Regions from separate parts of the Psychrobacillus mangrovi genome, predicted to be linked through region 3. Evidence: predicted binding sites of a transcription regulator. Region 3 holds the regulator's gene; each other region holds the start of a gene.
What was found. The regulator LexA, encoded in region 3, represses DNA repair genes until DNA is damaged. The targets are predictions, from matches to a motif close to CGAACATATGTTCG.
Positions count from the first base shown of each region.

Region 1 (8,367 bases), 360 kb from region 3:
GGACGCTAGGTATATTAATTCCACCGAGTGTTCCAATGATCATTTATGGTTCCGTAACAGGTGAATCAATTGGTAAATTGTTCATCGCGGGAATAGTACCAGGTCTAATCCTTACTTTGGCATTTATGGCGTTTGCAGCATTCCAAACTCGTCATATCAAAGAAGAATCGGCAACTTGGGCTGAAAGAATGGAATCTACTAAAACAGCAATTTGGGGATTAATATTACCAATAATCGTTATTGGTGGTATTTACACAGGAATCTTCACCCCAACTGAAGCGGCTGCAGTGGGAGTAGTTGTTAGTTTTGCGATTGCTGCTTTCGTTTATCGGAATTTGAACTGGGAAAACTTCAAGAAAATTTTATTCGCTACAGTAAAAACGAATGCAATGATTTTATTCATCATCATTGGTGCGATGTTACTTGGTTACATAATGACGATGTTACAAATTCCGCAAACAATTACCAATTACGCAACTTCACAAGACATTTCGCCATGGATTATTTTTATCCTAATCAATTTGGTGTTGCTATTATTAGGGATGTTCCTTGAAACGATTTCTATATTGGTTATTACTTTGCCAATCTTGTATCCAATCATTATTGCACTAGGTTTCGATCCAATTTGGTTTGCAATAATCATGGTGATTAACATGGAGTTAGCTTTAATTTCGCCTCCAGTAGGCTTAAACCTGTTCGTATTAAAAGGAATAGATCGGACGAATACTATCGACGAAATTGTTAAGGGAGTTATCCCCTATGCCATTATCATGGTACTGTTGATAGTTGTGCTTTCGATATTTCCGGAGATTGCGACCTTTATGGTTGGAGATGTTAAATAGAAATGAACTAGTGGTACTTGGAGATAATCCAAGTACCTTTCTATGTTCTTAAGAAGAAATTAACGCCCGGATTTTCTATTTTCTACCTTGATAGCTTAAAACTTGATCCTGTCGAAGATTTCTAGTTTTCAAGCGTATTCATGAGTTGAATAAACAAGAAACGATGGGGATTTACCAATTCCTTGAACGAAACTAAATAAATTAGATTTATTAAAACAAGTGATTACATTTTAAGTTAAGAGTTAGCTGTCAGTCTGTTTAAAATACTCCTGTTGGCTTGTTGGCACAATAATAATAGATGTGTTTAGGAATAATTAAATATGTATGAAATTGTCTACTACCGTCATATTTTCTACATACTAATGGATGAGGTGGTAGAATGACGATTGTACGACTAGGATATGTTGCGATGAGTATGGAACTTAAAAATGCTTCCCCATCCAAAACAATGACGTTTTCTCAGTTCCAAAAAATCAACGATCGTGAAGCGGCAATCCGTAAACTAGAACGGATAGCACTCACTAATTTAGAAAATACACATAGGCTTCTTAAACATAATGTCTTTAATGAAATTCATTTTTATCGCTTAACCTCTCGCCTTATTCCGTTAGCCAATCATGTAGAACTACTCGATTGGGATTATATGAAACCGTTAAAAGAGAAGCTGTACGAAATAGGGGAGTTTTCGAGAAAAAATAACATGAGAATTGATTTTCATCCAGACCATTTTGTTGTACTGAATTCCTCCAAAACAGATGTATTGAGAAATTCATTAATCACCTTAAAAATGCATTATTTGTTGTTAAAGGGAATGAAAATTGATCCTACTCATCGCTGTGTGCTCCATGTTGGTGGCAACTATAAAGAAACAGAAAAATCATTGGAGCGTTTTGTTAATAATTGGGGTGATGCTCCGAGATCCATTCAAAAGATGATCATCCTAGAAAATGACGATAAATCATTTACACTTGATGATACTCTTTATTTATGCGAAAAATTAGGGATTCCGCTTGTATTTGATTATCATCATCATCTTGCACACCATCGCAATGAAAATTGGGTAGAAAATTGGGATCGGGTTGTGGCAACATGGAAGGATTCACCGCTTCCAATCAAAATGCATATCTCAAGTCCTAAAAATGAGGCTGAATTCCGTCATCATTCAAATTATGTGGATGTGAACATGTTTTTCAGATTTCTAAAAGAAATAAAAGGAACAGTTCCGCAAATCGATTGTATGATTGAGGCCAAAAAGAAGGATGAAGCTCTGTTTTCCTTAATCAAAGATATTAAAAAAAGAGAAGATGTTGAAATGATTGATAAATCCTCCTTTTATTTAAAGTAATATCGAAAGTGTTTCCTGATAAGGTTATCGCTAATGGTGTTGGGGAGGGTCAATCAAACAAGATACAACGCTCTTTTTGTTGAATCTATTGTAATAACGAGGGGGGCTAGTCAAAGAGAGTAGTTAGTAGGTATAGAGGGTGTCACCAATGCTTAGGCATTGTGATACTCTCTTTTTTAATTAGTCTTAATTCCATGGGGATGAATATTATTTATCTAACGATGAATTTGAATTTATGTGGAAAGTGTGTCTTTTTATATCTTATGACCTCTACCAAAAATAGGTAGAGGTTTTTAGCTGTACTGTTCCACTTAAAAGAAATACAAAAGATTCAGGCACCGTCAAACCCACATTCAATAATTGGCACACATTACGGCGTTTGTAAAGAGATTTGTGAGAGGCTTGATGAAAAAAGTTTCATCGTAATCTTCAATGGCTGAGTTTCAAACAACAGAGCAACACACTATAAACTATCAAACAATTATAGAATTAATAGCAATTCATTTGTTTCAAAAAGGCATTACGATGACGAAAATTTCGATTTAATAGGAATATGGCTCGTATTTTAAAGTTAAAGGGAACGTTTGTTTGAATAAGGAAGAGGGAATAGACTTGAGTAGAAAATCTGGAATGACGGATGAGCTTATCATTCAAATTACGCAAGGTAAGTCTTATAAAGAAATGGAACCTACAACTGAAATTTTCTGCGTGCTATACTAAAGAGAACGTCTAACACAAAGACTAAAATTAGTGGAGGAGTAAAATAAAATGTGGAAATTAATAAATGGCAGATTGATTCAAACTATCGATGAGTCACGAAGTGAATATAAGACAAGAATAAGTTCTGAACTAATAAATGAATTGAAAATAATGGCTGAGCAAAACAATACACATATTGGCTATTTACTTGAGAATGGATTTGAAAATATTCTAAAAGAAGGAACAATAATTTTTGATAAGAAAAAGCGTCCAAAAGATCGTGTAGAGTTCAGAACAACATGTGACAAAGAAATACTGGATAAGCTCCGATTGTTTGCAAAAAGTAATAGTCTTAATTTAAATGACGTGATAGAAGCGAGTTTTTCATTTATAAATATATCCGAAGTAAAAAACGCTAATTGGAGATATAGAATAGAATTAAACTGAAGGGAGTCTTAATAATGATATAAATACTAATTACAAAATAGGGATGTGGTCATAATATAAATTATAAGAAGTTGTATTTCATTAATAAAGTATACTTGAAACAGTGAGATATTTTATAGAATTTAGCTTTTCTTCAACAAATAACATTTTCACAGCTATATAACGAGCTTTTTAAAATTTGCTTTTTATAATCTAATGTTTAATTATTGTCTTGCAAAACGAATTTCCTATAAAAGCTTCCAATCACCTTTTTAGTTTACAATCTACAGTCACAACTATTTATTGTTCAATTAATTTCACCTATTTATTTTTACAAGACTATAACTGTTTTAAACCAAAAAAACATCCCTAAAACGCTAGAGCCTTTTCTCTTCCTTTAGTTCCCTTTTAAATTAATTTCAGTAGTGTCATTTAAGCGTTTAAAGAAAATCATTTTGCCTTCTACATGATAGCGTTTTGCTCAAAATTTATAAAAAAGAACCACAAAATGTACATGATCCTCATGCACATTTTGTGGTTTTTAAAGATTTATATATGAAATATTTATCTACGTACTGTATTTAATGCATTTGTCCAAGGGATAACTTGGTCTAACATTTGGTTTACTGAATCAGCTTGTACTGCAGCTGGTTTGAAATCCGTACCGTTTTCGAAGTCTGTAAATAGGGATAGTGCCGGATGTACACGTACATGTGCTACTAGTAATTCACTTAAAATACCACGTAAATGTTCTGTTGCACGAGCCCCACCTACTGAACCGTAAGATACGATACCTGCAGCTTTGTTGTTCCACTCGTCACGTAAGTAATCTAAAGCATTTTTAAGTGCACCTGTGATAGAGTGATTGTATTCTTGAACGATGAATACGAATCCGTCTTGTTTTGCAATGATTTCTGACCATGCTGCTGCACCTGATGCGTCGCCGCCTGCTTCACCTAAAAGTGGTAATTTGTAATCTGCGATATCAATAATAGTGTAGTTTGCATCTCCACGTTTATCTGCTAATTCTTTTACCCATGCCCCTACTTGTGGACTTACGCGTCCTTCACGTGTTGATCCTAAAATAATACCTATGTTTGATTTTGTCATTGTTTTTTCCTCCTCTTGTTGTTTTCCAAATAATTTATCTAAAAAGCCCATTTTTTTATTTTTCACCTCCTTATAAGTACTCTTTTTCTATGTTTAGTGTGTTTCGAACCGTATTGATTGGTCGCATGGCTGCCTCAACCAATTTCAAATAAATGCAGTGAACTTTCTTTTGCAATTTCATGCATTAACATTACTTTTTCCAATACTTCTTTAAAATAATCAAGTTGCGCAATACGAACATGTAAAGGTCCTAAGCCTGTAATGGCAAATTCCAATGGTACTGGCCCCTCGAACGATTAAATCTTTACTTCGAGATATATAGTTAATAAAACTATACCTGCTTTGCACGACATCCAATTTGTTTGAGTAATTCAATCATATTATCAATATCTTCATCTAATAATTGTTCGAAAATTTGTTCCAGTTTCTTTTCATGCTGTGGAAAAATTTGATTCATAAGCGTCTTTCCTAGACTCGTTAGACCAGCATAAGTAACTCGACGATCTTCTGGACATGCTTTACGAACAACAATCTTTTTCTGTTCCAGTTTATCTACCACATAAGTGATACTACTACTTGAAATGAGAACCTTTTTCCCAATCATTTGAATCGGCTGATCGTCTTGATGGTAGAGTAATTCTAATACAGCAAACTCTTTTGGGTTCAATTCATATCTAGCTGCATCTTTGCTAATCACATCTTGAATTGATTGTGAGGCACGAAGGATAAGGGAAACAGCATTTAATTTTTTTGTAGCTAATTCCAATCGTTCCACTCCCGAAAATATCTTCAATTAATTTATCTTTAATTCGAAATAAATGTAACATGTATTCTTCTCAGCTGTCAACACTTTAGTTAATATTAAATAGAATTGAAGTCTAGCATGTATTTTGTGAAACGTTATGTTTTAAACCTGTATATTAAAATAAGAAGCTACAAAATATCATGTTTAATACTTCCTCTCAGTAGGATCTCTAAATTTATATGTGCGTGTGAGTTAACATTTTCATCATATTGCAACAGGTTAATAGCTATCCATTCTAACACTTCCCCATTTTTGTATGTTAGAACACTTGTTCAGTATATAGCTGATTTCCTTTAAGTGCATTCATCCACTTGTATTATGGCCTAATTTGATATACTCTATTTCTTGAAAGAATATTGAAGGAGTGGTTATATGGCAAAGTCTGCAGCGCACAAAAAGCGTTCTCACCAACTACGTAATACAGGTAAAGATGTAACAACATTTCGTAATGATGTGGAGTTTAGTATGCATGTACGAAAAACGAAAACAAAGCAGGAAAAATTACAACAGCATCAAAATAAACATAAAAAGCATTTCCAACAAGGTCGAATACCCGATGGAAATGCTTTTTATATTGCTTAATTAAATACTACTTACTTTTTGGCATTTGTATCATGAAAATACACTAATCACTCTAAAAACAACTGTCATCATGCTAGTAGAACACTTGTTAGGGTAAGATGATTCCACATCAAAGAGCAAGTGCGGCATATCATAATATTTCACTACAGATTATTCCTTACTCTTTCGGTACTTTTGGTTGTTTCCAAACTCGAACAAGTTGACCGTCTTTTTCGGTATCTACAATAAAGGATCCATTTGAATAGCGATCTGTTGGACGAAGCGTTTGCGATTGAACAACTTCTTGAACCCCTTTTTCAGTTTCCAATACTACTTCATCTTCTTTGCTCGTCAATATAACAGCAAAAACTCTATGAGGATTCGACTTAAGTTCACGGAGTGTCACGATTCCTCGTTTCGCACGACCGCTAGATTCTATTTCTTTTAGGGCCATTTTTTTCACGGAACCACGATGTGTAATTAGAGTTATATCTTCATTAGTATCTTGAGAAATAACATTTACACTTACTACATAATCATCATCTTTTAAATTAATCGCCTTGACTCCACCTGTTTTAACACCTGTAATTGGTACTTCATCAAGTGAGAATCGTACTGCATAGCTAAGATATGTCGTGAACAACACATCATCCGATGGCGAAACTAATAGTGCAAGAATTAATTCATCATCTTTTTTCAAGTTCATCGTCTTTATTGGACGCGCATACCGTTGGACAACATAATCTGAAAGTAGAGAACGTTTGATCATTCCCTCCTTAGTTGCTGTGAGCACACATAGGTCAAGGTCAAAAGTTTCGATTCCTATTACATTAATAATGGATTCATTTGTATCGAGAGGTACGATACTAGAAATATGCTGACCAAGATCTTTCCAACGTATATCCGGTAGTTCATGGATAGGTTGATAAATATAATTACCTTTGGATGTGAACAGAAGTAAATGATGCTGCGTATTAATAGGCTCCTGGTACAATAAGTAATCAGATTCCTTAATAGCGAAATCCTGTCCGTTCGAGGCAGTGAATGATCGCATACTAGTGCGTTTTATATATCCATCCTTCGTGACCGTAACAATTACCTCTTCACTTGGAATTAATACATCCAGTGTAACTTTTATCTCTTCAATTTCCTCTTCAATCGTTGATTTACGAGGTTCTGCAAATTGCTTTCTAACTTCTTGAAGTTCCTTCTTGATTACTTTTAAAAGAACAGTCTCACTAGCTAAGATACTCTCTAATTTTTTTACTAATGCATTCAAGGATTCTTCTTCTTTTCGAAGCTCTGTAATATCTGTATTAGTTAAACGGTAAAGTTGTAAGGAAACGATTGCTTCAGCTTGTGCTTCAGAAAATTCAAAAGCTGCGATTAAGTTGTTCTTAGCATCTTTTTTGTCTTTAGAGGCACGAATTGTTCTAATGACATCATCCAAAATGGATAGGGCTTTCATAAGACCTGCTACAATATGCAGACGTTCTTTAGCCTTTACCAAATCAAAAGCTGTTCGACGAGTAACCACTTCTTTTTGATGGTCAATATAAGAGTCTAATAAGAGCGGCAATGTCATCATCGTAGGTCTACGATTATGAATGGCAATCATATTGAAATTGTACGTAACTTGTAAATCCGTATTTTTAAATAAATATTGTAGTATACCACGGGCGTCGATATCTTTTTTCATTTCAATAACAATACGCAATCCTGTACGATCTGACTCGTCTCGCACATCGGCAATGCCTTCTAACCGCTTATCGTGACGTTGTTCATCAATTTTTTTAACTAAATTGGCTTTATTAACTTCAAAAGGAATTTCCGTAATGACAATTTGTTCCTTGCCACCCTTAATAGATTCAATCTCAGTTTTAGATCGAACGACGATCTTGCCTTTTCCTGTTTCATAAGCTTTCTTAATTCCATCTACACCCTGAATAATTGCTCCTGTCGGAAAGTCAGGACCTTTTATGACAGTCATTAACTCATCCACTGTTGCTGCAGGGTTCTCTATACGCATCAATACAGCATCGAGTGCCTCGTGAAGCGCATGTGGTGGAATATCCGTTGCATAACCAGCTGATATACCAGTCGAACCGTTCACTAACAAATTTGGAAAACGTGCAGGTAAAACTACTGGTTCCGAATCTGAATCATCAAAGTTTGGTATATAATCTACTGTATTTTTATTTAGATCTCGTAGTAACTCATGTGAGATAGCAGAAATTCTAGCTTCGGTATAACGCATCGCTGCAGGTGGATCTCCATCTACAGAACCATTATTCCCTTGCATTTCCACTAACATATGACGTAATTTCCAATCTTGACTCATACGTACCATTGCATCATATACGGAAGTATCACCGTGAGGGTGATAATTACCAATTACATTACCGACTGTTTTAGCTGATTTGCGGAATGGTTTATCGTTTGTATTCCCTTCTTGGAACATTGCAAATAAGATACGACGTTGAACAGGCTTTAGCCCGTCCCTTGCATCTGGCAGTGCACGGTCTTGAATGATGTATTTACTATAACGTCCAAACCGATCACCGATCACTTCTTCTAGT
Region 1 covers NZ_JBAWSY010000001.1:75,857-84,223, reverse strand. The annotation lists gene WAX74_RS00465 (TRAP transporter large permease) at 1-842, shown strand, start outside; gene uvsE (UV DNA damage repair endonuclease UvsE) at 1,222-2,187, shown strand; gene WAX74_RS00455 (rRNA methyltransferase) at 2,956-3,333, shown strand; gene WAX74_RS00450 (NADPH-dependent FMN reductase) at 3,877-4,473, opposite strand; partial or broken gene WAX74_RS00445 (ring-cleaving dioxygenase) at 4,560-4,709, opposite strand; gene WAX74_RS00440 (MarR family winged helix-turn-helix transcriptional regulator) at 4,754-5,188, opposite strand; gene WAX74_RS00435 (hypothetical protein) at 5,600-5,809, shown strand; gene parC (DNA topoisomerase IV subunit A) at 5,967-8,367, opposite strand, start outside.
Region 1: WAX74_RS00455 (rRNA methyltransferase) is a predicted target of LexA. The motif match lies at 2,765-2,778, and genes of this name have one in related genera.

Region 2 (8,367 bases), on a different contig from region 3:
TACCATTTTCAACCATATCTAAAATACGTTTGCGTTCTTCTTGCATTGTGAATGGCCTCCTTTTAAGTTAAAAGTCTGTACTCTACCTATACGATTCAGGGAATAAAAGGTTTCAATTGGATTTAACTGTCTCTTTTTTCTTTTTAGATGCTTTGGACACTACTTCATCCATTCTTTTTCGATCACGTTCCAAAATTGTTTTTAAATACTTACCTGTGTAAGAATCTTTTATTTCAGCAATTTTTTCTGGCGTACCAACACCTATTATGGTTCCTCCTTTATCTCCTCCCTCTGGTCCTATATCAATCATATAGTCTGCAGTCTTAATAACATCTAAATTATGTTCAATAAGAAGTACGGTGTCTCCATTTTCAACTAAACGCTGAAGGACCTCTAGAAGATGGGCAATATCATCGATATGTAACCCAGTCGTAGGTTCATCCAATATATAAAACGACTTTCCGTTGGAACGTTTATGCAATTCGGAAGCAAGCTTCACTCTTTGCGCTTCTCCTCCGGATAATGTTGTAGCCGATTGACCTAATTTCATATAACCGAGCCCGACATCTACAATAGTCTTTATTTTACGGCTAATTTTCGGATGGTTTTCAAAAAATGCATAGGCAGTTTCAGCTGTCATATCCAATACTTCTGCAATATTTATTCCTTTGTATTGTACTTCAAGGGTTTCACGATTATAACGTTTACCATGACATACCTCACAAGGTACGTAAACGTCAGGTAAAAAGTGCATTTCAATTTTAATTATTCCGTCTCCGCGACACGCTTCACAGCGTCCACCTTTCACGTTAAAACTAAATCTTCCTTTTTTATATCCTCTTACTTTAGCTTCATTTGTTGTTGCATATAAATCTCGAATATCATCAAATACCCCAGTATAAGTAGCAGGATTTGACCTTGGTGTACGTCCGATTGGAGACTGATCTATATCAATCACTTTCTCCAATTGCTCAATTCCTTCTATACTCTTATTAGCCCCTGGCTTAACTTTGGATCGATTAATCTTTTGTGCTAACGATTTATAAAGAATTTCATTCACTAGCGTACTTTTGCCTGATCCAGATACGCCTGTTACAGCTACAAAGACGCCTAATGGAATATCCACATTTACATTTTTCAAGTTATTTTCGGAAGCGCCTTTAATTTTAATGTATCGTCCATCTGGCTTTCTTCTCTCTGTTGGTAAGGGGATAAATTTCTTCCCACTTAAATATTGACCTGTTAGTGATTTATTGTTTTTCATTACTTGTTCTGGAGTCCCTGCGGCTACTATTTCCCCACCATGGATCCCAGCGCCAGGTCCAACATCGATTAAATAATCTGCAGCCAGCATTGTATCTTCGTCATGTTCAACAACAATAAGCGTATTACCAATGTCACGCATATTTTTTAATGTATCAATTAATCGATCATTATCACGCTGATGTAAACCAATGGAAGGCTCATCCAATATATATAAAACTCCGGAAAGTCTCGATCCAATTTGAGTTGCAAGACGAATTCGTTGTGCTTCCCCACCTGATAGTGTTCCCGATGCTCGGTTCAATGTTAAATAATCAAGACCAACATTATCTAGGAAGCCTAATCGTTCATTAATCTCTCTTAAAACTAATTTTGCAATTTGCATATCCTTTTCTGATAGTGTTAACTCATTGAAAAATTTATTTGCCTCTTCAATAGAAAACTCTGTTAATTGGCCTATATGCATGGAATTAACTTTAACTGCAAGTGTTTCTGCTTTTAATCGATATCCCTTACAAGTCGGACAATCATGTTGTCCCATATATTTTTCCATTTGTTCTCTAATGTAATCTGAAGATGTATCCTTATAACGTCTCTCAACATTTGCCAAGACACCTTCAAATTGAATAGAATTGTCTCTTACTTGTCCAAATTCATTTTCATATCGAAAACGAATTTTATCTGTACCAGAGCCATACTTTATTTTATTCCACTGGTCTATCGGTAATTTTTCTACCGGTACATTCATTTTAATTTTGTAATGTTTACATACAGCTTCTAATAATTTCGGGTAGTACTGTGAACTCGTTGGCTGCCACGCAAGTATAGCCCCTTCGCTTAATGTGAGACTTTTATCGGGTACAACTAGATCAGGATCCACTTCCAATTTTGTCCCTAAACCGTCACAGTCAGGACATGCCCCGAAAGGATTGTTGAATGAAAACATACGTGGCTCTAACTCACCAATTGAAAATCCACAAATTGGACAAGCATGGTGCTCACTAAATAATACTTCCTCGTGCTCCATCACATCAATCATTACTCTTCCATCGGCCAATCGAAGTGCTGATTCAAGTGAATCACTTAAACGAGCAGCAACGCCTTCTTTCATTACGATACGGTCGATAACTACTTCAATATTATGCTTTTTATTTTTATCTAAATTAATATCATCATCTAAATCGATTAATTCCCCATCTATTCTTACACGTACATACCCTTGCTTTTTCATATCTTCCAACAGTTTTACATGCGTACCTTTTCTACCAGACACAATTGGAGCTAATACTTGCATTCGAGTTTTTTCAGGATATTCGCTCAAACGATCGACCATCTGCTCAATCGTTTGAGAACTAATTTCTATTCCATGGTTAGGACAAATCGGTTTTCCCACACGCGCATACAAAAGTCGCATATAATCATATATTTCTGTGACAGTAGCGACAGTTGAACGAGGGTTTTTACTTGTCGTCTTCTGGTCTATAGAAATAGCTGGCGACAATCCTTCTATCACATCTACATCTGGTTTATCCATTTGTCCTAAAAACTGACGTGCGTAAGAAGAAAGAGACTCTACATAGCGTCTTTGCCCTTCCGCATAAATCGTATCGAATGCTAAAGAGGATTTTCCGGAGCCGGACAAGCCTGTCATTACAACAAGCTTATCTCTCGGTATTTTTAGACTTATATTTTTTAAGTTATTTGCTCGAGCACCTTGTATAATTATTTCTTGGTTTTTCACACTCTTCATCCTTCCAGCTTTAGTTCGAGGATTGCATCACGTAATTCTGCAGCACGTTCAAAGTTAAGCGCTTTTGCAGCATCCTTCATTTCTTTTTCGAGATTCGTTAATAATGCTGCTTTTTCTTCTTTTGTTAACGTTTTTCCACTTGTTAACTTTTGTGCATACGTTCCTTCTTCTTCTGCAACTTGAGAAGCACGAATAACTTCCCGAATCTTTTTCTCAATCGTTTTCGGTGTAATACCATGTTTCTCATTGTATTCCATTTGAATGGTTCTACGGCGTTTTGTTTCATCGATTGCTTTTTTCATAGAGTCAGTCATTTTATCCGCGTACATAATGACTTCACCATTTGAATTTCGGGCAGCTCGTCCAATCGTTTGAATTAAAGAACGTTCGGATCGTAAAAATCCTTCCTTATCCGCATCTAAAATAGCAACAAGGGATACTTCTGGGATATCAATTCCTTCTCGAAGCAAGTTTATTCCTATCAATACATCATATGTCCCTAAACGAAGTTCTCGTATAATCTCGATTCGTTCTAATGTTTTCACTTCTGAGTGAAGATATTGAACTTTTATCCCTATTTCTTTCAGATAATCTGTCAAATCCTCGGACATTTTCTTCGTTAATGTAGTAATTAACACCCGTTCATTTTTCGCGGAACGCTCATGGATTTCATTGATCAAGTCATCTATTTGACCTTCAATTGGTTTTACTGTGATGACTGGATCGAGTAGTCCTGTTGGTCGAATAATTTGCTCAACCATTTCAGGGGTATGCTCAATTTCATATGGTCCTGGAGTCGCAGATACATAAATCGCTTGATTCACATGATCTTCGAATTCATTAAAAGTAAGTGGACGATTGTCTAACGCTGAAGGTAATCGAAAACCATAATTTACAAGTACCGATTTTCTTGCCTGGTCACCATTAAACATTCCTCTTACTTGAGGTAATGAAACATGACTTTCATCTACAACGAGTAAAAAGTCTTTCGGAAAATAATCTAATAGAGTGTAAGGGGTAGCCCCTGCTTCACGCAATGTAAGATGACGTGAATAGTTTTCAATTCCGGAACAAAAACCCATCTCTCTCATCATTTCTAAATCGTAGTTTGTACGTTGCTCTAATCTTTGCGCCTCTAATAATTTGTCTTCATTACGTAATAATTTAAGTTGCTCTTCTAATTCTTTTTCAATATTTTCAATGGCAAGACGCATTTTTTCCTCGCGTGTAACGAAGTGAGATGCGGGAAATATAGCGACGTGCTCTCGTTCTGCTAATATTTCTCCTGTTAACGCATCCACTTCTCGAATACGGTCTATTTCATCCCCAAAAAACTCTACTCTTAGACATCTTTCATCTCTTGATGCCGGGAAGATCTCTACTACATCTCCACGAACACGGAATGTACCGCGTGTGAAATTTATATCGTTTCTTTCATATTGAATGTCAACTAACTTTCGAAGCAACTGATTCCGCTCAATTTCCATCCCCGATCTCAGAGATACGACCATTTCTCTATATTCTTCAGGATTACCGAGACCATAAATACATGAAACAGATGCGATAATGATGACATCTTTCCTTTCGAATAAGGAAGATGTTGCCGAGTGACGAAGCTTATCAATTTCTTCGTTTATGCTCGAATCTTTTTCAATATACGTATCTGTTTGTGGCACATACGCCTCAGGTTGAAAATAATCATAATAACTAACGAAGTATTCCACTGCGTTGTTAGGAAAGAACTCTTTAAACTCACTATAAAGTTGTCCTGCAAGGGTTTTATTATGTGCCATTACCAGTGTTGGTTTATTAATCTGTTGAATTACATTTGAAATAGTAAATGTTTTTCCTGTTCCTGTAGCACCAAGTAATGTTTGATGTTTTTCCCCTTTCTGAACCCCTTCTACTAATTCTTTAATTGCTTCTATTTGATCCCCCGCTGGCTTATACGGAGCTTGCAAATCAAAAATTTGATCCATATGATAGCCTCCCATAACTTGAATATTTTCAGTTTAACACACTATCTTTTTCAACACGAATAAAACGAACGTATGTTTTTTCATAAAAAAGAAAAACCGCTTCAAACAAGCGGTATTACTAGTTATTTTAACATTATCTTTTTGATGCCTCTAAGGCTAAATACAAGCCTACTTTATTATTTTGTCTCCAGATAGCATCCCATTTTTCAAGTGGTACTGGATTCTCACCTATATACGATGATATTTCTAATGTGATTCCAGGCATTTTGTTTTGTTGAATAAACCAAGCGGCAGAAGATCCTGATCCCGGTAAGCTTCTATCTCCTTACTTAATAAATAAGTTTACAAGAATTTCTGTAGAAATAAATCGAATTTTAAATCAATTTCAATCATAAAAAAAAGCCGCTCTGCAAAAGCGGCTTTGGTTTTACTTTATACTTTGCAATTGTTGTAATGCATTCGTATACTCTATGAATGCATTCTTATCTTTTTGGTCTAATGCGTCATCAATTAACTGCAATAATCTAAAACTACTTTGTTCCCGGTGAATTATGTTTAAAAACATATCAAGATAAATTTCGTTTAACAATTTTTCTGCAGAGCTTTCTTTTCCTGTTTGTCCCATTGCTTTTAAGAAATCTGCGTATGAATATTGTTTGTCCATCTCTGATCACCCCGATGTCTTTTTTTCATTATATAAAAGTAAAACAAGAGATGCAATCATTTTGAGAAAATTATGATTTTAACATTAGTTTAAAATTTTTAGAAAATTCGTTATATTAGATTGCTTTATTTCCATATTTAACTATAATTGATGTATAAACTACTAAGGAGTGGGAAAATACGATGAAAATAATAAAAGATAAATCCTTCCTCGTTTCATTTGAAACTGCAGTTCTACAGCCAGTCCGAATAAACAACAAAGTTTATACAAAGGTTACTAATATTTCAGGGGAAACTATATTAGTAGGTAAAAAGCCTTACGATATAGTAAGGCAATCATGTTCCTATTATGGCTCCTCTTTTCAACAAGCAAAAAACCTTTCCAGAGAAACACTCGGAAATTTCCTTAAACTTCCTATAATTATTGCACATGACTATGGAAATCCATGTATATTAATACCTTTACTTTCACCAAAATCGGATTTAAATGTTTGGTTTTCACTTAAAGCAATTGATGGGTTTCATGCAAGTGAAGGAATGTGTAAGGTTTTATTAACGAATGGTCAAACAATTACTGTTGAAACCTCGGCGAATACGTTAAGCAAACAAATTGGGTTTGCAAACCTGCTAAATACCCATTTTTTAAAAAGAATGAGTCACCTGTCATATGAGGGATTTTTATCTACCAGAAATCAATATTCTTCTAATAATTTTTAGAATTCAACTAGTTTTTTCTACAAGCGCAAAATACATAGAAATGAGTTCTTCTACTCTATTTCGAAGGCGGACGTTTAAGTACCTACGATGTTCTTCATAACCACCATGGAAAAATACATACTCAGTGAACATATCATCACCTTCTCCACGAAGAACTTTCATACTATGTCGCTTCATATAAATATGTGTCTCTTTTAATTCCTTTTGAACTTGCTTCACGGCTTTCTCCACCATAGATATATAAGGTCGTTTTAGCTTAAAAGGGCCTTTTTCAAAAATGGTTCTATCCTTTTCCAAAATGGTTAAAACCATCGGAAGATAGATCATGTTTTCTAAGTATGGTAAAGATTCATCCGGTATTAGTGGCATATCATATCCTCCTTCCAACAAGAACGTTTGTTCTTATATTATTGTACAACTTTTAATGTAAAATGCAATAATCTACAAAAAATATTTTTTCCAATTTAATGAATTAAATACATTTGCTCATAAAAAAACTACCATTCTATATGAATGGTAGTTACAGACTGTATACAAACTCAATTTTTTTATATGATATCATCAGGTTTTCCGAAGCTTACCGCTCGCTTTCCGCGGGCGAGCGCCGAGCCGCTTGGGCCAACAGGATGTTGGTCATGCAATCGTTGCCGCAGGACGCGGCGAACTTAGATTGCCATCCTCTAACAAGCTCCTGCAGGGTCTCGTCTGTCTCGCTTTTCCCGCAGGAGTCGAGCGGACACTTCTCCAAACCACTAAGATGCTTCCTTATTATTTTCTCAATACTCGGGAAATACCTCTAAGAATGGTAGTTAATTCAATATTTCAGCAGCCCAACGACGAGCTTCTAAATAGATGATATTCAAGGTATCGTTATCGATATTCAGTATCGTTGCACCCTCTATCATATCTTCCCATTGAACCTCATCACAGGCAATTGCCAACTCTAAATATGGAGTCATTTCCGTGGAATTACCAGAAAGGGTTGCTGCTACCTCATCAGAAAGCGGTAAATCCTGGAGTAATTGGTTCATCGATCGATGAAGGAGCGTATCAATTAAGGAAAACATGCCCACTAAAAAATATTCTGACGCATTTGGTTCAATTTTAGCTTTCGCAAGTAACTCACAAAACTTCGCTCGAAATAAGGAAGCCTCAATTAGCGCCATTCCGTCACCCGAATGATTCGCTTTAGATTCATGAAGTAAAAGAACATACAACCAATGATTTAATTCCTCTAACCCAAGCATTAGTACAGCTTGCTTTATCGAGCGAACCTTTGATTTCAATCGTGCTGCAGGGGAATTAATTAATTTCAATACTTTAAATGATAGGGAGACATCACGTTCGATTTCATCTGCTACCTGTTCAATAGAAGAAGATTCGTCTCGTAGAAGACTAATAATCCGAAAGTACTGTACCAAGTTGGCTGGTATCTCTGTACCTTTAATAATTTCAGGCTTAGCAAAGAAATAACCTTGAAAAAGTCCATATCCAGCAGCTTTCGCTTCATAAAACTTTTCCCGAGTCTCAACTTTTTCCGCTAGTAGCACAATATGTGGATAATTTTTTTTTACTATTCGTTCGATTGCTTGTCTTTCCGTGGCTGTGCTTGAAAGAAAATCGACTTTAATGAAATTAACGAGCGAAAATAACTCTCCATATAATGCTATATTTTTTTGGAGGACAAAATCATCCAAAGCAATTAAAAAGCCCAAAGATTTAATTTCCTTTATTTTTTGAAGCAAAACAGAGGTTATAGGAATATCCTCTAAGATTTCTACTACAATTCTATTCTCTGGAATTTTTGTGAACATTTCTTTTTCAAGTAAGTTTTCAGTAAAATTAATAAAACATAGTTTTTCCCCAGCTAGTTCATTAATACCAATCGTTAGGAAAGAATGAATTAGCACTTCTAAAGTAGCTGTTTCACCATCTATTATTGGAAAAGAATTATCATAACCATTCCTATATAGCAATTCATATGCAAAAATATGT
Region 2 covers NZ_JBAWSY010000008.1:94,318-102,684, reverse strand. The annotation lists gene WAX74_RS12455 (DUF4097 family beta strand repeat-containing protein) at 1-46, opposite strand, end outside; gene uvrA (excinuclease ABC subunit UvrA) at 113-3,004, opposite strand; gene uvrB (excinuclease ABC subunit UvrB) at 3,010-4,992, opposite strand; gene WAX74_RS12440 (hypothetical protein) at 5,126-5,257, opposite strand; gene WAX74_RS12435 (IDEAL domain-containing protein) at 5,420-5,656, opposite strand; gene WAX74_RS12430 (competence protein ComK) at 5,839-6,372, shown strand; gene WAX74_RS12425 (hypothetical protein) at 6,376-6,741, opposite strand; gene WAX74_RS12420 (EAL and HDOD domain-containing protein) at 7,182-8,367, opposite strand, start outside.
Region 2: uvrB (excinuclease ABC subunit UvrB) is a predicted target of LexA. The motif match lies at 5,058-5,071, and genes of this name have one in related genera.

Region 3 (8,367 bases):
CGGAAAATGGGCTTAGCTAATATCTTTGCAGCACTACAAGCAGGAGTTGATCGTTATGATAGTTCAGCTGGTGGATTAGGCGGATGCCCATTTGCGCCTGGTGCAACAGGTAATGTAGCAACTGAGGATGTCGTGAATATGCTACATCAAATGGATATTGAAACGGATATTAATCTTGATTTATTAATTGAAGCTGTTGATTCAGTTGCTCCTTTTGTGTCTAGACCAATTGAGACCGGTATGTATAAACTAGTTAAAAGCAAATAGGGGTTGGTGCAATGAAAAAACGAGTAATATTATGGACGAGTTTGTTGACAAGCATTCTAACGGCAACTACCACGGTTTTTGGTTACTTTGTCACAAATAAATTAATGTATATGAAGAAAAAAGAAGATGACTTTATATTAAATAGGGAGATTACATCTAAACGATTAGACGAAGCTTGGTTTCGTGCTGTGAATAAAACAGAAAGGTGGATCGAATCGATTAATGGATACTCGCTAAAAGCTATTTTCGTGGGGCCTCTTCAAACAAATAATTACGTTATCATTTGTCATGGAGTTACAGAAAACAAAATTAATTCCCTTCGTTTTGTACGTATGTTTGAACGATTAGGGTTTAACAGTGTTGTTTATGATCATCGAAGACACGGTGACTCTGGAGGAAAAACAACCAGCTTTGGATTTTATGAAAAGATTGATTTACAATCCATTGTAGAAGCAGTAAGAGAACGTGTGGGTGAAAATGCCATCATTGGTATACATGGAGAGTCTATGGGGGCAGCGACTATGCTACTATATGCAGGATCCATATTAGATGATGCTGATTTTTATATTTCCGATTGTTCATTTTCAAATTTTGAAGAGCAGGTTCTTCATATAATGCGGCAAACTACCCCTCTTCGCTCCAGTTTAGCAATACGCTTTGCTAACTTATTTTTGAAGATACGAGATGGATATACTTTAAATCTTGTCTCTCCTATTGATGTGGTAGATCACATAGAGAAACCGGTGTTGTTTATTCATAGTTTACAGGATGATTTTATTCTTCCGGGAATGACAGAAGAATTGTTTAAAAAGAAAAAAGGACCAAAATCGTTAAAGTTGTTTGATGTGGGAGCTCATGCAAAATCTTTTAATGAAAATAGTGAGGAATATGAACAAATTGTAGCGGATTTTTTACAACATAATAATTTACTGAACAAATAAAAAGCACTCAACGGAGTGCTTTTATTTGTTTTGCATTTTATTCATTTGATTCATCATTTGTTTCACTTGTTTCTCAGAAGGCTTACGACCCATTTGTGCCATCATCATACGAAGCATTTGTTCATTGATAGGTGGATTTTCTTTTAAATATTTCATCATATATTGACGTGCAGCATAAAAGCCGATTGCAGCTCCAGCGATTAAGGCAACGATTACAATAATAATCCAAATCCAATCTTGCATACTTTCTCCTCCTTTACGTTCTTGTCTACGTGTACAAGACACCACAGAAAATTATACTATAGATTCTTTATCCAGACTATAAAAATTCAAAAAAAGAAATACATAGGAAACAAAATCTCTATTTGTGAGAATGAAGTAGGAAATAAGTTAGCTCTTCCAAGATAAAAAGCAATTCGAATACTTTACAATGCAAGTATTCGAATCGCTTTAAAGTACCTCTTACTTTTCAAGCAAGTTCTTCATTTTGGCAACAACGTTTTCTACCGAGAAACCATATTCTTTCATTACGATTTCACCCGGTGCGCTCGCACCAAATTTATCAATTGCAATAACATCTCCTTCAAATCCAACATATCGATGCCAGCCAAGGGATGCTCCCATTTCAATAGCAAGGCGTTTAGTTAAATGTGAAGGTAGTACAGATTTTTTATATTCACTATCCTGTTGTTCGAATAAGTCCCAAGATGGCATAGATACAACTGAAACTTGAATACCCAATTTTGCAAGAGCTTCTTGTGCTTCTACAGCAAGGCTAACTTCTGACCCAGTAGCAAGTAAAATTGCTTCTGCTTGGTCATTTGGAGAAATTACATAAGCACCTCTTGAAACACCCTCATTTGCTTTCTCCACAGAACCTTTAAGTGTTGGTAGGTTTTGTCTTGAAAGAACAAGAATTGTTGGTTTGTTTTTAGAAGATACCGCAAGCTTCCATGCTTCTTTCGTTTCATTTGCATCTGCTGGACGAATGACAGATAATCCTGGCATTGCTCTTAAAGAAGCTAAATGTTCAACTGGCTCATGCGTCGGACCATCTTCCCCCACAGCAATACTGTCGTGTGTGAACACATATGTTACTGGAAGTCCCATTAGAGCAGATAATCTAATCGCAGGTCTTACATAATCACTGAACACAAAGAATGTACCACCAAATACATGTAACCCACCATGTAACGCCATACCATTTAAAGCAGCACCCATTGCAAATTCACGAACACCAAACCAAATGTTCTTACCTTCGTAATTTAACGAAGAAAAATCTCCTGCATTCTTAATAGTAGTTTTATTCGAACCTGCTAAGTCTGCGCTTCCACCAAAGAATGATGGTAGATTTTGAGCTATTGCATTAATTGCATCACCTGATGCTGAACGAGTTGCATGAGATGTCCCTTCTTCGTACACCTTCATAGCTTCATCATAGTTTTCCGGTAATTCACCTTTAATAGCACGCTTTAATGTAACTGCAAGCTCAGGAAATTCATTTGAATAAGCATTTAACTTTTCAATCCAAGCTTCTTCTTGTTCCACACCTAAACGGTTAGAAGCTTCTTTAAATGTTTCATATACTTCTTCAGGCACATGAAAGTCTGCCTCAAAAGACCATTTATAAGAAGCTTTCGCCAATAATGTCTCGTCTTTTCCTAGTGGCATACCATGAGCATCAGATTTACCCGCTCTATTCGGTGAACCAAATCCTATTACTGTTTTAACTTCAATAATAGTAGGCTTATCATTTTGAGCCTTTGCTTTTTCAATCGCTGAAGAAATTTCTTCAATATCATTTCCATCTTTCACCAGAATATAATTCCAGCCGTATGATTCGAATCGTTTTTCTACTTTTTCTGAGAATGATTTATTCAAATCTCCATCTAAAGAAATATCGTTACTATCGTATAGAACAATTAATTTACTTAATTGCAAATGACCGGCAAGTGAAATTGCTTCCGCTGCTACGCCTTCCATTAAATCTCCATCTCCACAAAGAGCAAAGGTGTAATGATCAACAACTTCATGACTTGGGCGATTATAAGTCCCAGCTAAATGAGCTTCTGCCATTGCCATTCCAACAGCCATTCCAATGCCTTGTCCAAGAGGACCTGTTGTAGCTTCTACTCCTGCCGTGTGACCAAACTCTGGATGTCCTGGAGTTTTAGAATTCCACTGTCTAAAGTTTTTAATCTCTTCCATAGGAAGATCATATCCACCAAGATGAAGTAAACTATATAGAAGCATAGAACCATGACCTGCAGATAAAACAAAACGATCACGATTGAACCAATTAGGATTATTTGGGTTATGTCGTAAATGCTTTGTCCAAAGTGTGTAAGCCATTGGTGCAGCTCCCATTGGTAAACCTGGATGACCAGAATTTGCTTTATCTATTGCATCAATTGATAAAGTACGTATGGTATTAATTGCAAGTAAATCTGATTGAAGTGACATATTTGACATCCTCTCGAGCTAATTTTTTCTATATCTATAGTTTAGACAACAATCTCGGCATTATCAATGGTTTCTTATTGATTGATTAATTCAGAAATTTCCCTTTTTTAGCTTGTTGCACTTTTACTGGTGTCACATCATTACCTGCAGGATCCACAATTTTCACACTTTCAATAGTATCTCTCATTGTTGCACGAAATGTCTCTAAATATTCTTTTCTTAATGAACTTTGTTCTTTAGCTTCCTCTAAAGATAATCCAGAAGACTTCGATTTTCTCGATAATTCGCTAATTCTTGCAAGTTTTTCTTTACTAAGCATAACACTCACCCTTTATATTTTATTCTTATATAAAGGTAAGGAAAAAACACACAGAGTGCAAGCCTTTAACCTCCGTGTGTTTTAGTAAATTCAATATAACGTCTATGTACAGTGGCTTTACTTATCTCAAAACCCAAACCTTTTAACGTGGCAGCAATTTCCTCGAAAGTTAAGCCAGCATTACGTAATCTTACTATTTCATCAACGGGAACTTCAATTCTTTCCCTACCTTCTTGATTTCCTCGCATTTTTAAATTCTTTTCGGGCCGGAAACCTTGAGACACTGCCCGCTTCATTCCGCGCTTAATTTTAGCGTTATGCAATTTCCGTTGATATTCTTCGACTAAAGCCAAAATTTCTAAAAGCATAGAGTCCATTTCGTTTAAATTTAATACACCTTTATCTTGAAGAGTAAAAACTGAGGTATTTGTTTTTTGAAGAAGATGTAAAACTGCCATCCTTCCATTACCACGACCAATCCGTGTTTCGTCTTGAACGAAAACAGCTTTTATTGCTTCTTCTTTAATATAGGATAATAAATCAAGCAATCCATCTCTTTCTATGTCGTAACCACTATGCTGATCTTTAAATATTTTTGCAATCTCGTACCCTTGGGCACCTGCAAAGTTGGTTAGCTCTTCTTCTTGTCTTACTAGAGACGATTCTTGTGTTTCTTTTTCTGTACTTACTCTACAATATATAACTGCTTTCATTGACTATCCCCTGCTAACTCTGTTGAATTCTCAAAATTAAACTGCTCCTTTTCGCTCGGAATTATTAAAACATCACCAGCTTTTATATGTGCAGTATATAAATTGTTTATTTTCATTACTTCATTAATCCATGCATCTCTTGATTTTTCTGTTTTAAATTTATCAGCAAGTGCCCACAATGAATCACCTGGTTCTACTGTTATTTTATATTCTTCTTCAGCTACTTGAGAGTTTATTATAACAATTGATAAAATGAAAGTTAGGCTTAATCCAAAGAATAAAGTAAGAAAATAATTTTTTGCTAATAATTTCATGAGTATAACCCCTTTTACAGAATGTTTGTTCGGTATGTATGTTCTTATAATAATGCGAACGCATGTTTTTGTCAACATCTTTTAGAACCTATGTTTGCATTTCATATTATAGGCTGATATACTATAAATAAGAAAAAAACTCTTATAAAATAAAAAGAGGTGAATGTATTGAAGAAAGCATCTAAACGACAAGAAGATATATTAGCATTTATAAAAGATGAAGTGCGAAAAAAAGGATATCCACCTTCTGTACGTGAAATAGGTGAAGCGGTGGGACTAGCATCTAGCTCTACTGTACATGGTCATTTAGCAAGATTAGAAAGCAAAGGATTAATAAGAAGAGATCCTACTAAACCTCGTGCCATCGAGATTCTAGATAGTACAAGTTCAACTATAGAAAAACAGGGTGTTGTTCATGTACCTTTAGTTGGTAAAGTTACTGCTGGACTTCCAATTACAGCTATTGAAAATGTGGAAGAATTCTTCCCCCTTCCTGAAACATTTGGTACTTCTGATGATCACTTGTTTATGTTAGAAATTATGGGTGACAGTATGATTGAAGCGGGTATATTAAATGGAGATTATGTTGTAGTTAAACAGCAACAATACGCTAATAACGGTGAAATTGTAGTTGCAATGACAGAAGAAGATGAAGCAACTGTAAAACGATTTTTTAAGGAAAAATCCTATTTTCGATTACAACCCGAAAACTCTTCAATGGATCCAATCATCGTTAACTCAGTAACTATTCTTGGTAAAGTTGTAGGTGTTTATCGACATATTCAATAGATTCATGGTTGACTTGACAGATAGAGTTATAATCCGTATGATTACGTAGAGCCGATATCATATCTAAACAAAAAGTGGACATTTTTGTTTAGATCATCGAAAAAACTCCTTGACCTTTTGGTCGAGGGGTTTTTGTTATTATTTTATTACCAAGAGTATAAGTTTGGAATCTAATTCTATTAATATGTGTTTGTCTATAGATTTATTCAAGAAAAGGTTAAACCTAAAGGAGAAATAATTCGTAAAATGGGAAAACCAACGAATATTTTCTGTTAAATACTACTCTATTTACAAGGGTACTCCACAAAACTAAACTACTTAGCTAGAGAATGATCTTGTTAAACATTATTACTTTTATCTAGTAAATCTATTCTCCTCTCAAGTTCTTCTATTTTTTTACCTAATCTATTAAGTATATAATGTCTCGTATTATTTAATACATGAGCAATCGTTATTGTATTTCAGTTACCATCCATGCTCCTCACACTAGTTACTTTCCCTACTAAAAAGCTCTGACTATTTGACTTCGAGAAGGACTAAATCGCGAAGTAATATTCCTTCACAAGGTCTAATAAACATTATTTCCCTCCTTTATATTTATTAAGTTCAGCACTCTAAGCATCATTCTTTAATAAGAATTGCAATAAAATTGAATAGCCTTTTAAAGTACTTTTTATATTCCCTAAATTTAGACATAAAAAATAGTCTCACTCTAATAAGAGTGAGACTATATCTGACAATCTTTTATGAGAAAATTGAAGGGAGATCACATATGTTTCTCTGTATTTATATACCTCAAAACTAAAGAGAATAAACCGAAAGTTTTTCCAAATGATAATAAAAAAAAATAAAAGGAATAAAATTAAGAAAATAGGGTATTTTTTATATAACTCATATTTCACTTAATACCTAACTCTAAGATTTCTTGTTTTTTAAGTAAAGAAGCTTGGTGGGAGGTGAATAATTGAATAGAGTCTATGGTATTAAAAGCTTAGTAGAGTATCTTGATTCAGTAAATTTTCCATTGTCTGAATCAAAAATTGACGATTTAATAATAAAAAAAGAGATACCACATCAAAAACCTCTTTCCACTATGATTGTTTTTAATCTTGAACATATTGATTGGTGGATTGAAGAACAGCGATTAAAACCATAGTACTATGCGCCCTACATTACGTAGGGCACCTATTATTAATAATCACTATTTCTTTTTCCCTAAAATTAGTTCATAATTAAAGTATTAAAGAAGTTTTAAAGGAGAAATGACCTATGATATTCATCAAGAATGAACTAAATTATTTATTAGAGGACTATAGAAATTGTGAAAATCCTTCTATTAAAGAACAAATTCTAGAAGATATCAATCTATTAAATGAGGCTTTGGCTATTTTACAACTACAAGAACAAGAATCCTATAATATACATCAGTAATTACTCAAAAAAATTTATAATATTATTTAGAGTTATTAAGAACACTCAGGCCAGTCAATAAAGTTTTGGCATCTTCATTTAAGTAATACTCAATATCTTTTCTTACTAGCAGTTCTGGGTTATTTTTAACAGATAATTTCAATCCTCTTATATCAAACTTTGTTGCATAAGAATTTATGGAATAGATTACATTCATCTCTTTACGGCTTAAAGAGTTTATAACAGATTGTGTATTGTTTTTTAGTATTTCAAACAATAATCTAGCATTACTCCGTAAAAGATGTCTATTTTCACTAATCAATTCTATATTATTTTCCATATAACTTCTAGCTGAAATCAAATCCAGCGTATCATACTTTCATTTATTTTTTTTATTAAATCTTTTATATCCATTTAACACCTCTAACTTCCTCTATTTATACTATTTAAATATCGGTTTAGACAATTCAATATTAATAGGCGAAATAACTTCTTTATTTTTTTATATAATAAAAAAGAGCCCCAAAATCAGAGCTCTTATGCTAAATTATTTATGTTTTCTCATAGCTTGTTCTATCGTAGAATGAGTATCTATATTTGAAAAGTCTATGCCTAGTTGTACAGTTGTTTGAGCTATACTTGGACGCACCCCTGAAAGACTAGATGTTACTCCAATCAACTTTAATGCATCAATCATATGAAATAATTGCTGTGCAACCATTGTATCCACAACAGGAACACCGGATAAATCAATATACAAATGACGAATTTGGAAATCCGCACATTGCTTTAATACTTGTTCTAGCATCACCTTTGCTCTGTTCGTATCAATCTCACCTACTAACGGCAAAACTGCTGTCTTATTTATTAACTCAATAATGGGTGCACTTAATTCTATTATCATTTCTTGATGAGCAATTAATCGAATTTCTGTCTGTTTTATGAATTCATTACTAAACTTAAGTATGACTCCGTTAATGGTTTCAATTATTGCACTGTGACACGCAAATATTTGTTTAATAGTAAGTTCTTCTGGATACATTTCGACGAATTCTTCTATTAATTCTAAGTATAAATATTGTTGACGAAAGAATTCCCCTACTATCTCAGTTAACGGTGTTTTCTGATGACCTTCATCTGCTACTATTGAT
Region 3 covers NZ_JBAWSY010000001.1:436,277-444,643, forward strand. The annotation lists gene WAX74_RS02185 (hydroxymethylglutaryl-CoA lyase) at 1-267, shown strand, start outside; gene WAX74_RS02190 (alpha/beta hydrolase) at 279-1,208, shown strand; gene WAX74_RS02195 (YneF family protein) at 1,230-1,451, opposite strand; gene tkt (transketolase) at 1,671-3,671, opposite strand; gene WAX74_RS02205 (DUF896 domain-containing protein) at 3,757-3,990, opposite strand; gene WAX74_RS02210 (YneB family resolvase-like protein) at 4,056-4,703, opposite strand; gene yneA (cell division suppressor protein YneA) at 4,700-5,017, opposite strand; gene lexA (transcriptional repressor LexA) at 5,186-5,806, shown strand; gene WAX74_RS02225 (hypothetical protein) at 6,771-6,962, shown strand; gene WAX74_RS02230 (hypothetical protein) at 7,076-7,237, shown strand; gene WAX74_RS02235 (hypothetical protein) at 7,260-7,556, opposite strand; gene WAX74_RS02240 (STAS domain-containing protein) at 7,764-8,367, opposite strand, start outside.

Region 4 (8,367 bases), on a different contig from region 3:
GGTGTACCGATAAGCAAGTTGAAAAAGACACTAAACAATTAACTAAAATAGAGGAAATAGAAGTAAGCGAACCTTTAAACATCGGTAGGAATGCAGACTATTCAGTTCCATTTAAAATTAGTGAAATTAAAAGTATTTTTGTTAACTTGAATGACAGTGCTTCAGAAACACCTCTTAGGGGAGTGAGATATGAAGTATCGTTGGCGTCGGAAAAAGAAATATTGAATGAAGATAGGTCATCTTTCAATTTTGAGGTTGTGACCGAATCTACCATAATGAAGGAATCATTAGGAACCATCCAACCAATGTCGCTGACAGACACACGTGATGGATACTTATATACCTTGTCGTTTGAAACGATATATCGTGAATATTCCAAGGAAGAACTCGAAGAATTAATTAAAGAACGGAACTTCCAAATATATCTAAATTACAAAGGGATAAGTAACTCAATTGAGTTTTTATAATAAAGTGCGTTAACTTTAATTTTTACACTAATGGCCGCTTAAATGTCCCTTGCTATGTTCATCATATAAGATATTTCCCCAAGAAATATCAAACCCTTAATAGTAGATAGACGTTTAGTTTTGAGGAATAGTGATTTTTTTACTTTAACAATTCCTACATGAGAATAATGTTTCAGATGCGTGTTTAAATGGACTTGGAATAGCCCTTATTCTAGTTGCTAACAAGGAGTGCCCCATTTTTGCTAGGTTAATATTCCCTTCCGTTTACTCATCGAAAAATCATTTAAACAGCACCTTTTAGGATGCTGTTTATTTTTGCTTATGATTCATGGTAGATTTTCATTCGATTCTTGTTGTATTTTAAATTGTGCTCAAACATTTTACCGCGAGATTTTTAACAGTGTTTTCAACAGATTCAAGACGACTTTCAACTGCATCAAAACGTTGGTTCATTTCTATTGTAACTGAATCAATCTTTTCATCCAGTGTGCCAATCTTTTCATCGAGTGTGTCAACCTTTTTGTCCAGTGCATCAAACTTCATATTCACTTCTAAAAGTGTTGTATTCATTTGTTTCAGCATTTCCATCATTAAGTTGTCGTTTGTCATTCCAGATCACTCCTGCGTTCATATTATAGCATGTCTGTACCAAAACACTTTGAACTCAAAGAAGAGTTTTGACTCGAGTGGTACCCTAATTGTTGATTTTATATCCAGTTGGACCGATAAACTAACAAACTGTTTTTTTAAATTGGGGTGGGGGCTGATAGGGAAAAGATTTTCATTCGAAAAACAAATTATTAGTCCAAGATTGTTTTAAATAAGTAAAAAAAAGTGGAGCGTTAAATCCACTCCACAAATGATGGTATTCTTAATAATCCTTTTTTCGTAAGGTTTCTGTACTTCACCTTAGCTTTTAACTGATTGCCAAGATAAATATATTTATCATTTTCCTCCGTGATAAAGTCTTTATATTTTATATAAAATTCTTTTCGATTTTGAGGGGTCATGAATTCCATAACACCCGCATACTTACCATCTTCAAAACTTAGAAGCAAGCCGAATGTATCTTTTCTTAATCCAGATATATAAACATTATCGTACTTGTAATTAATTACTTTAAGCCAATCTTGTGATCTTTTATTAATTTGATATTTCGAATTAGCTTTCTTTTGAACAATACCTTCTAAATCGTGCTGCTTTATTAAATCAAAATACTGAATACCTGCTCCTTCAACCCATTTTACTTTATTAAGTAAAGGAGTGTCCTCAGTTATTATTTTTTCAAGCAAACCTTTTCTTTCAATTAAAGGAAGACTTGTAGCTTTAATATTGTTGCAATAAATCATATCAAAAACACTGAAGGAGATTTTATGCTCTGATTTCTTTGACTTGAAACGTTCCATAACAGCTTCAAAATCTGGTCTGCCTTCATGATCTGTAACAATTATTTCACCATCTAATACTGTTCCGTCTGGTAAAGGGAGTCCAACCAATTCAGGAAACATAGAGGTAATTTCGTTGTTGTGGCGAGTGTATATTCTCACTCTATTATGAAACTTTGTCCATATAGTACGAAATCCATCCAGCTTCAGTTCTGTTATATATGAATCATCATCAAAAGGATTTTCTGATTTGTGTAGCAGCATAGGGGATATAAACATATACAACACCTCTAGGTAATTGTAACACGATATACTTGTAAAATATTTGGTAATTAGAGTAATAGAAAGGAAGTTGGTCATATCAATTTGCTAAAGAAGGCATACAGATTTAATAAATACACCTAAATTCATCGACTTTCTATTTGGCTATGTTAAAGGTTAAGATTGATTTATCGTAAAATGGTATTAGGTTCTCGACCCTCTATTCATTAAAATAAGTTTTAACCCAATTGGATATTTATGTTAAAATCTGAATAAGTATGTGAATGTACTTAAACTAACGGAGCAGTTTAGTTGAATAAGAAAAATTAGGTGAGTACGTGAAGATTTCTTATCTAATAAGTTAAAAAGGGGGGTATTAAAATGGGGTTGTTTAGCAAATTTTTTGGAAATAAAAAGCAAGACAAAACGAATAATAATCAGAAAGATCTTGAAGAAATTGAATTACTAAAACGAGAAAAAATGAAAAAACCACCTGAAAAATCTAACGATGTTGGAATAGGCATGGGTGTATCATTCAATATTTCATCTGATGTAAACGAAAACTCTGGGCTTTCTATTACTACATTGCCTGTGGGCGTTTATACTGGTAGTATAGCAACAGATTTTTATGTATATGAATGGTTTATCAAAAATACTGGTGAAATATTCTATGTCGGAAAAGGACGTGGCAACCGTTATAAAGTGTTCCACGAACGAGCATATGAAGCTGAAAAAATTCGGAAAATGTATGATACTGACTCTCGCTTTGTTGGAACTGGGTTAACCGAAGAACAAGCAATAGAGGTAGAGGATAAAGAAATAACGAGAATACTAAATGAAACAAAAGATAGACTAACGAACCGCATAATCCCACTCTTCACTAAAAGAGATAACGGATATGACCGCAGTCCCAACACGCCTGAGCTCCAATTTGAAACAGCTCCATATCTTTACGCAAGTGAGATAGACGAACATTACTTTGGCATAAAATCTCAAACATTTGATGAAGTTATGTACGAAAATTTAAAAGCAGTAGTCTTTATCACACGAAATGTACGAGATGAGATTAGTATCATTTATGGTGGGAAATTAGACAAGTATCAAGGTGAAACAATAGCAACATTGTCAACAAACGGAAGCAAAATACTTAAAAGCAAATATGCAAAATCAGTTACTGCTTGGATATACATTGGTGATGATTACGTGATTAATTATGAAAAAGACCAAGAGCAAGCATTAGAGAAACTAGGGCGAAACATACCAACTTATTATTTAATTGATGTTTGGAAGTTTTTAAAAGAAAAGTTTGGCGAAGTTGAAACAATTTCAACAGAAGATGTCCTTATTAATCCAATCCACAATCGAGTTCCATTAAAAGATATAAAGAACCTGAACGACTGGGAGAGAGGCTTTGACGGAGGGATGCCGTATTGGGAAGAAGGCGATAAGGAACGAAAAGCAGGTAACCTTGAACGAGCTATTGAGTTGTTTGATATAGCACGATACAACGGCTACAATGCTCCAGCATTATATAGATCGTACGCAATGACATATCGAAAACTCAAAGACTATGACAACGAAATTGCAATCATTGATGAAGCGATTGAACGTTTAAGATCAGAAAAAATGAACATAAACGAAATTCACAATATGGAATTAAAAGAACGTCGAGCAAAAGCTCTCACATTAAAACAAAAACTAAATAGTTCGGAACGTTAAAAGAGACCGTTATATAAGGGTGCCACTAAATTACTGCCTCCTCAGATGTACAATAAACATATGAAGTAAACTGAATGTAAATTACCCGTTTATTAACAATAATTGGTCATCCTGAGAGTATATTAGAAAGCCAAAATTTAATGACATTGCTTTTTAATTAGACGAAAAGAACGTTTGTTCTTATAATGAATTAAAAAGGAGTTGTACTTAAATGATGAGGGAAGACCATTTTGACCATGAGTTGGATTTATCAAAAGTTCAGGATAGAGGATCTAAAAAATGGGTTGCGATGGTGTTGCCAGAGCATGTAAAACTCATGAGGGATTATGTTAGGGAACAACAATTAATTCCTCGGCCGCAACTAAATGAGTGGGATTTAGAAATAATCGAAGAAACAATAAACCTAGCTATGACTCGAAAATGTGATGTAGCAATTAAAATGTGGAGGGATGGCAAGTATGTTCTACGCGGGGGTATAATTCAGCGTGTGGATTTAAAACAGAGAACAATGGAAGTGGATGATCCATTTGGGTTACATAAGTATAAACTGGATGAAGTTGTGGATGTAACTGTATTAGAATAGAGTAGAGGTGATATAAATGGATCAAAAGGACGTGGAAATAAATCAATTAGTGGAAGCTTTGATGCTAAAGATTCCTAGAGAACATGTAATCGAAACATTAAATCAATTACTAAATATGCCGAAAGAAGATATGGATGAGCTAGCGGAGTATTGTCGCATGATAGATGAGAGAGAGAAGAATACTTCCTTACTTCAACAAAAAAACACTTAACAGGTAACGGGTTCGAATATAAAAAACAAATGGTAGGCACTGCAAATCGCGGTGCTTTTTTCGTGATTTCCTTTCGAACAATGTATTTACAAGAAGTTATGTTAAAGAAAAAGTTTATTTTATCGTAAATGGTATGTTGACGCCTTCTCTAATAAAATTATGTTCAAGCCTAACTGGATATTTATGTTAAAATGAGAATGAGATTGTGAAAGAATTTACTTATACTAACGAAGCAGATAGTTGAACAAGGAGTGAATTTTATCAAATTGAGTATTGTCATAAATTCACTTAATTCGTTTATATAAAGTATATTGGAGATATAGATAAGATATCGGGAAATTTTTCAAACAAATAAAAGTGGGGTAGGTAATCTCTTTGGAATTTTTCACATCACAATTAATAATGATTGCATTATTTATCTTAGTTATTCATTCAATTGAAACATTAGCATACTCAGTACGTTTATCAGGGGCAAGAGTGAAACTATTAGCATCCGCACTTTCTCTATTTAATGTGATGGTAATGGTTTCAAGGTTAGCAAATATGATGCAACAACCTTTTACAGGAAGTTTGATTGATAATGCGCCAAAAGAAAATGCTTTAGAATTTGTCGAGAGTCAATATCGAATTCTAATTGGTTCTGCAACATTAGGAACAATACTCGGGTTACTTTTGTTACCGACATTTATTGCTGTTTTCTCAAGGGCAATCATTCATTTAGCAGAGGAACGCGGATCGATTCCAGCGTTATTGAATAAAGGGTTTTCAATACCTTATTTAAAACGTGTAAAAAAACATATTCATCTACCTAGATATACTTATTTAAAAGATATGAACTGGCGAGATATACCAATTAAATTATTTTGCATTAATATGTTGATTACAGCGATTTATACAATAGGAGTTTTATCCGCACTATATGCTGCACTAATTGCGCCTGAAAGAGCAACAACTGCTGTTATGGCATCAGGTTTAATTAATGGTATAGCTACAATCTTACTAATTATCTTTATTGACCCCAAAATTTCAATACTAGCGGATGATGTAATCAACCAAAAAGGAAACTATGTCACTTTAAAAAGCGCCTCTATTATGATGGTGACATCAAGATTGTTAGGAACACTTTTAGCACAGGTGTTATTCATTCCAGGTGCAAATTATATTGCTTGGTTTACACAGTTCATTATATAGATTAAGAAATACATTGTAATAACATCGACCCTAAGGTGCTTAAGCTTACACTTAAACTACCATGAAAATTAATTTCTTCAAGAAAAGAAAAATGACAATACTTAATAAGACCCCTGCTTAATCGTTAAAAAAAAGAGGAGAGCGGCATTAATAGTCTATTGTTTTCGGTAGACTATTAGTATTGACTCCACTAACCATTTTCATTCTCTGTGGTGCAGCACTATTTTTGTGCTGCATGGATGGCTAACGGGGCAGGTTAGTTGAACAAGGGAATTTAAAAAGCCCACTAATAGTGGGCAATTGTTTTAAAATTATATATCTTCTTCTGTTTTAAAATTTATTTTATATGTATCTTGAGGATTATATTTTCCTAAATGTTCTAAATCAAGATTCTTGTTGATATTCAAAGTATATACTGGTTCTTGGTTATACCCTTCTTCTGGAGGAAGAACTCTAACAGTTTTGTTACTATCCCTTTGAATACTTACGGCAACAAGGTTATTTTTATCGTCTGTTACATAAAGTGATTCCGTATTTAGTATGGGTTCATTTATTCCTTTATCAAACTCAATAATCCACTCATAATCTGGGGTTACGGATCGATATGTTACATTATTTACTTTTTCTACTGCTTTCTTTTCGACAAAATCAGTAGAAAAAGTGATTGTATAGATTGATAAACCTAATATTATTACAGTAAAAGTAAATAAAAATTTCTTCAATGACAACATCTCCTTTTATAAATAGTATAAATTAACATGGGAATATTTGCCACTATAATCTGATAGTTCTTATTCAACTAACGGTTGCTTTAGTTGAATAAGGATTCTTTGATAAAAGGTGTATTTTGTTTGTAAAATTGGATCTAAGAGGGAATATAACGAAGCATTTACTCCATCCTAAATAAGCACATTAACCATAAGATTAATGTGCTTATTTAGTTATGGGATGGTGGTAATTTTGAGTTTCTTAAAAAAAATCTCTTGTTTGTTAGTAATTTTTTTAGTTTTTGTAAATTTGTTCGGTCGTGAAACAATCGCTTCAGATGGTGAAATTACGCTAAAAGAAGCGATTAATATTGGATTCCAGAGGGCAAAAGAATGGAATGTAAAAGCAACACTTACAAGTGTAAACAGTGTAGATGAAACGATGGGAGGCTCGAGAGGAGGAAAAGGGAAACGCTTTAGATGGTTTGTGCAATTTATGGCTCCAGGTACAGACGAGCATTTATTAATTGGTATCTCAGAAAAGAAAATTACCGTGTTTAGACCGATTAAGCAATCTCAGGTTCCAACAATACCCTATGATGAGATTAAATTGGATAGCTCTGATGTTCTCCAACTAGCAAAGGATAAATACGGACTAAAACCAGGAAAAGATTGGGCGACAGGATATCATTTTACACTTGATAGAATTGATGGTATGCCCATTCTAACAGTGTTTGGAAATGATCGAGATAGCCGTTTTACTCGAATTTCATTCAATGCCCAAAATGGAGATGTGGTTAGTGCCATTCATAAATTACCATACGGTGGAGGATTACTATCCAAACGTATGGGTACTGATGCCCTAACAAAGAAAGGGATGGCAATTACGGGAGTTGTCGCTGGAAACAACAATTTAGTGGTATGGGGAGACAAAAAGCCAACACAATTTAGTACCACCAAGCAACCTTTTATTGAATGGAGCCAGAACAAGGGAGAAACATGGACACAACTCCGATTTAATAATTATGTAACGCACGCCTGGTTTGATAGAAATGATCAATTATATGCAACAACCGAAAAAGAATTATGGGTAGGTACTACCTCTAAAAGTAAAGGAACGAAAATTCTTTCATTAGACCATATGATTGAGACTATCGATTATTCAACCAATAACCATATAACTGTTCTATCAAATGGAAAGGTTTACTATACGTTCAATCAAGGGGAGAGTTGGGAACAAGCTATTGTTCCTAAACCATTTTATGAGGTTCAAATATCGGATAATGGTCATTTAGTAGGGTTAACAGAAGAAAGGAAGATTTTGCAAAGGGTAAATGATGGTTGGAACGAGATAACCACGCCAAATAGTAATGATGAACCTTTGGATATGAAAGTGATTAATAATAGGCTATTCGTTACCACACAAAGTGGAATTTGGATCCGAGATCTTCAAGAGGCAAATTGGAGAAAAATTCAAGTGGATGAAGTGGTAGTTAAATTTATTAAAAAAGGAGAGAAATTATTCGGCTATACACATAGAGGTGAAGCAATTTATTCGATTAACACGGAAGATGAAGGAAAACCTGAAAAAGTGTTTGATGCGGTTGATATTATCGTTTTGGATGTGGATATCATAGGAGATACGTTATGGATTGCAACTATACCAAATTATTCTTGGGAAGAAATGAAGATTCAGAAGAGATGATAATAATTTGAAGTTTATATCCCTGAAAAAATACACTCTGAAATATTTCACTTAAACTAACGGGTGCTTTACTTTAATAAGAAAACACCATTAGGGAACCTTAAAATTAGGTGGTGAACTATTGAAAAGATACATTAT
Region 4 covers NZ_JBAWSY010000013.1:66,399-74,765, forward strand. The annotation lists gene WAX74_RS15205 (hypothetical protein) at 1-467, shown strand, start outside; gene WAX74_RS15210 (hypothetical protein) at 828-1,076, opposite strand; gene WAX74_RS15215 (ATP-dependent DNA ligase) at 1,310-2,131, opposite strand; gene WAX74_RS15220 (GIY-YIG nuclease family protein) at 2,495-3,832, shown strand; gene WAX74_RS15225 (YolD-like family protein) at 4,044-4,415, shown strand; gene WAX74_RS15230 (hypothetical protein) at 4,432-4,626, shown strand; gene WAX74_RS15235 (lipid II flippase Amj family protein) at 5,029-5,817, shown strand; gene WAX74_RS15240 (hypothetical protein) at 6,129-6,539, opposite strand; gene WAX74_RS15245 (WD40/YVTN/BNR-like repeat-containing protein) at 6,805-8,229, shown strand; gene WAX74_RS15250 (hypothetical protein) at 8,351-8,367, shown strand, end outside.
Region 4: WAX74_RS15225 (YolD-like family protein) is a predicted target of LexA. The motif match lies at 4,000-4,013, and genes of this name have one in related genera.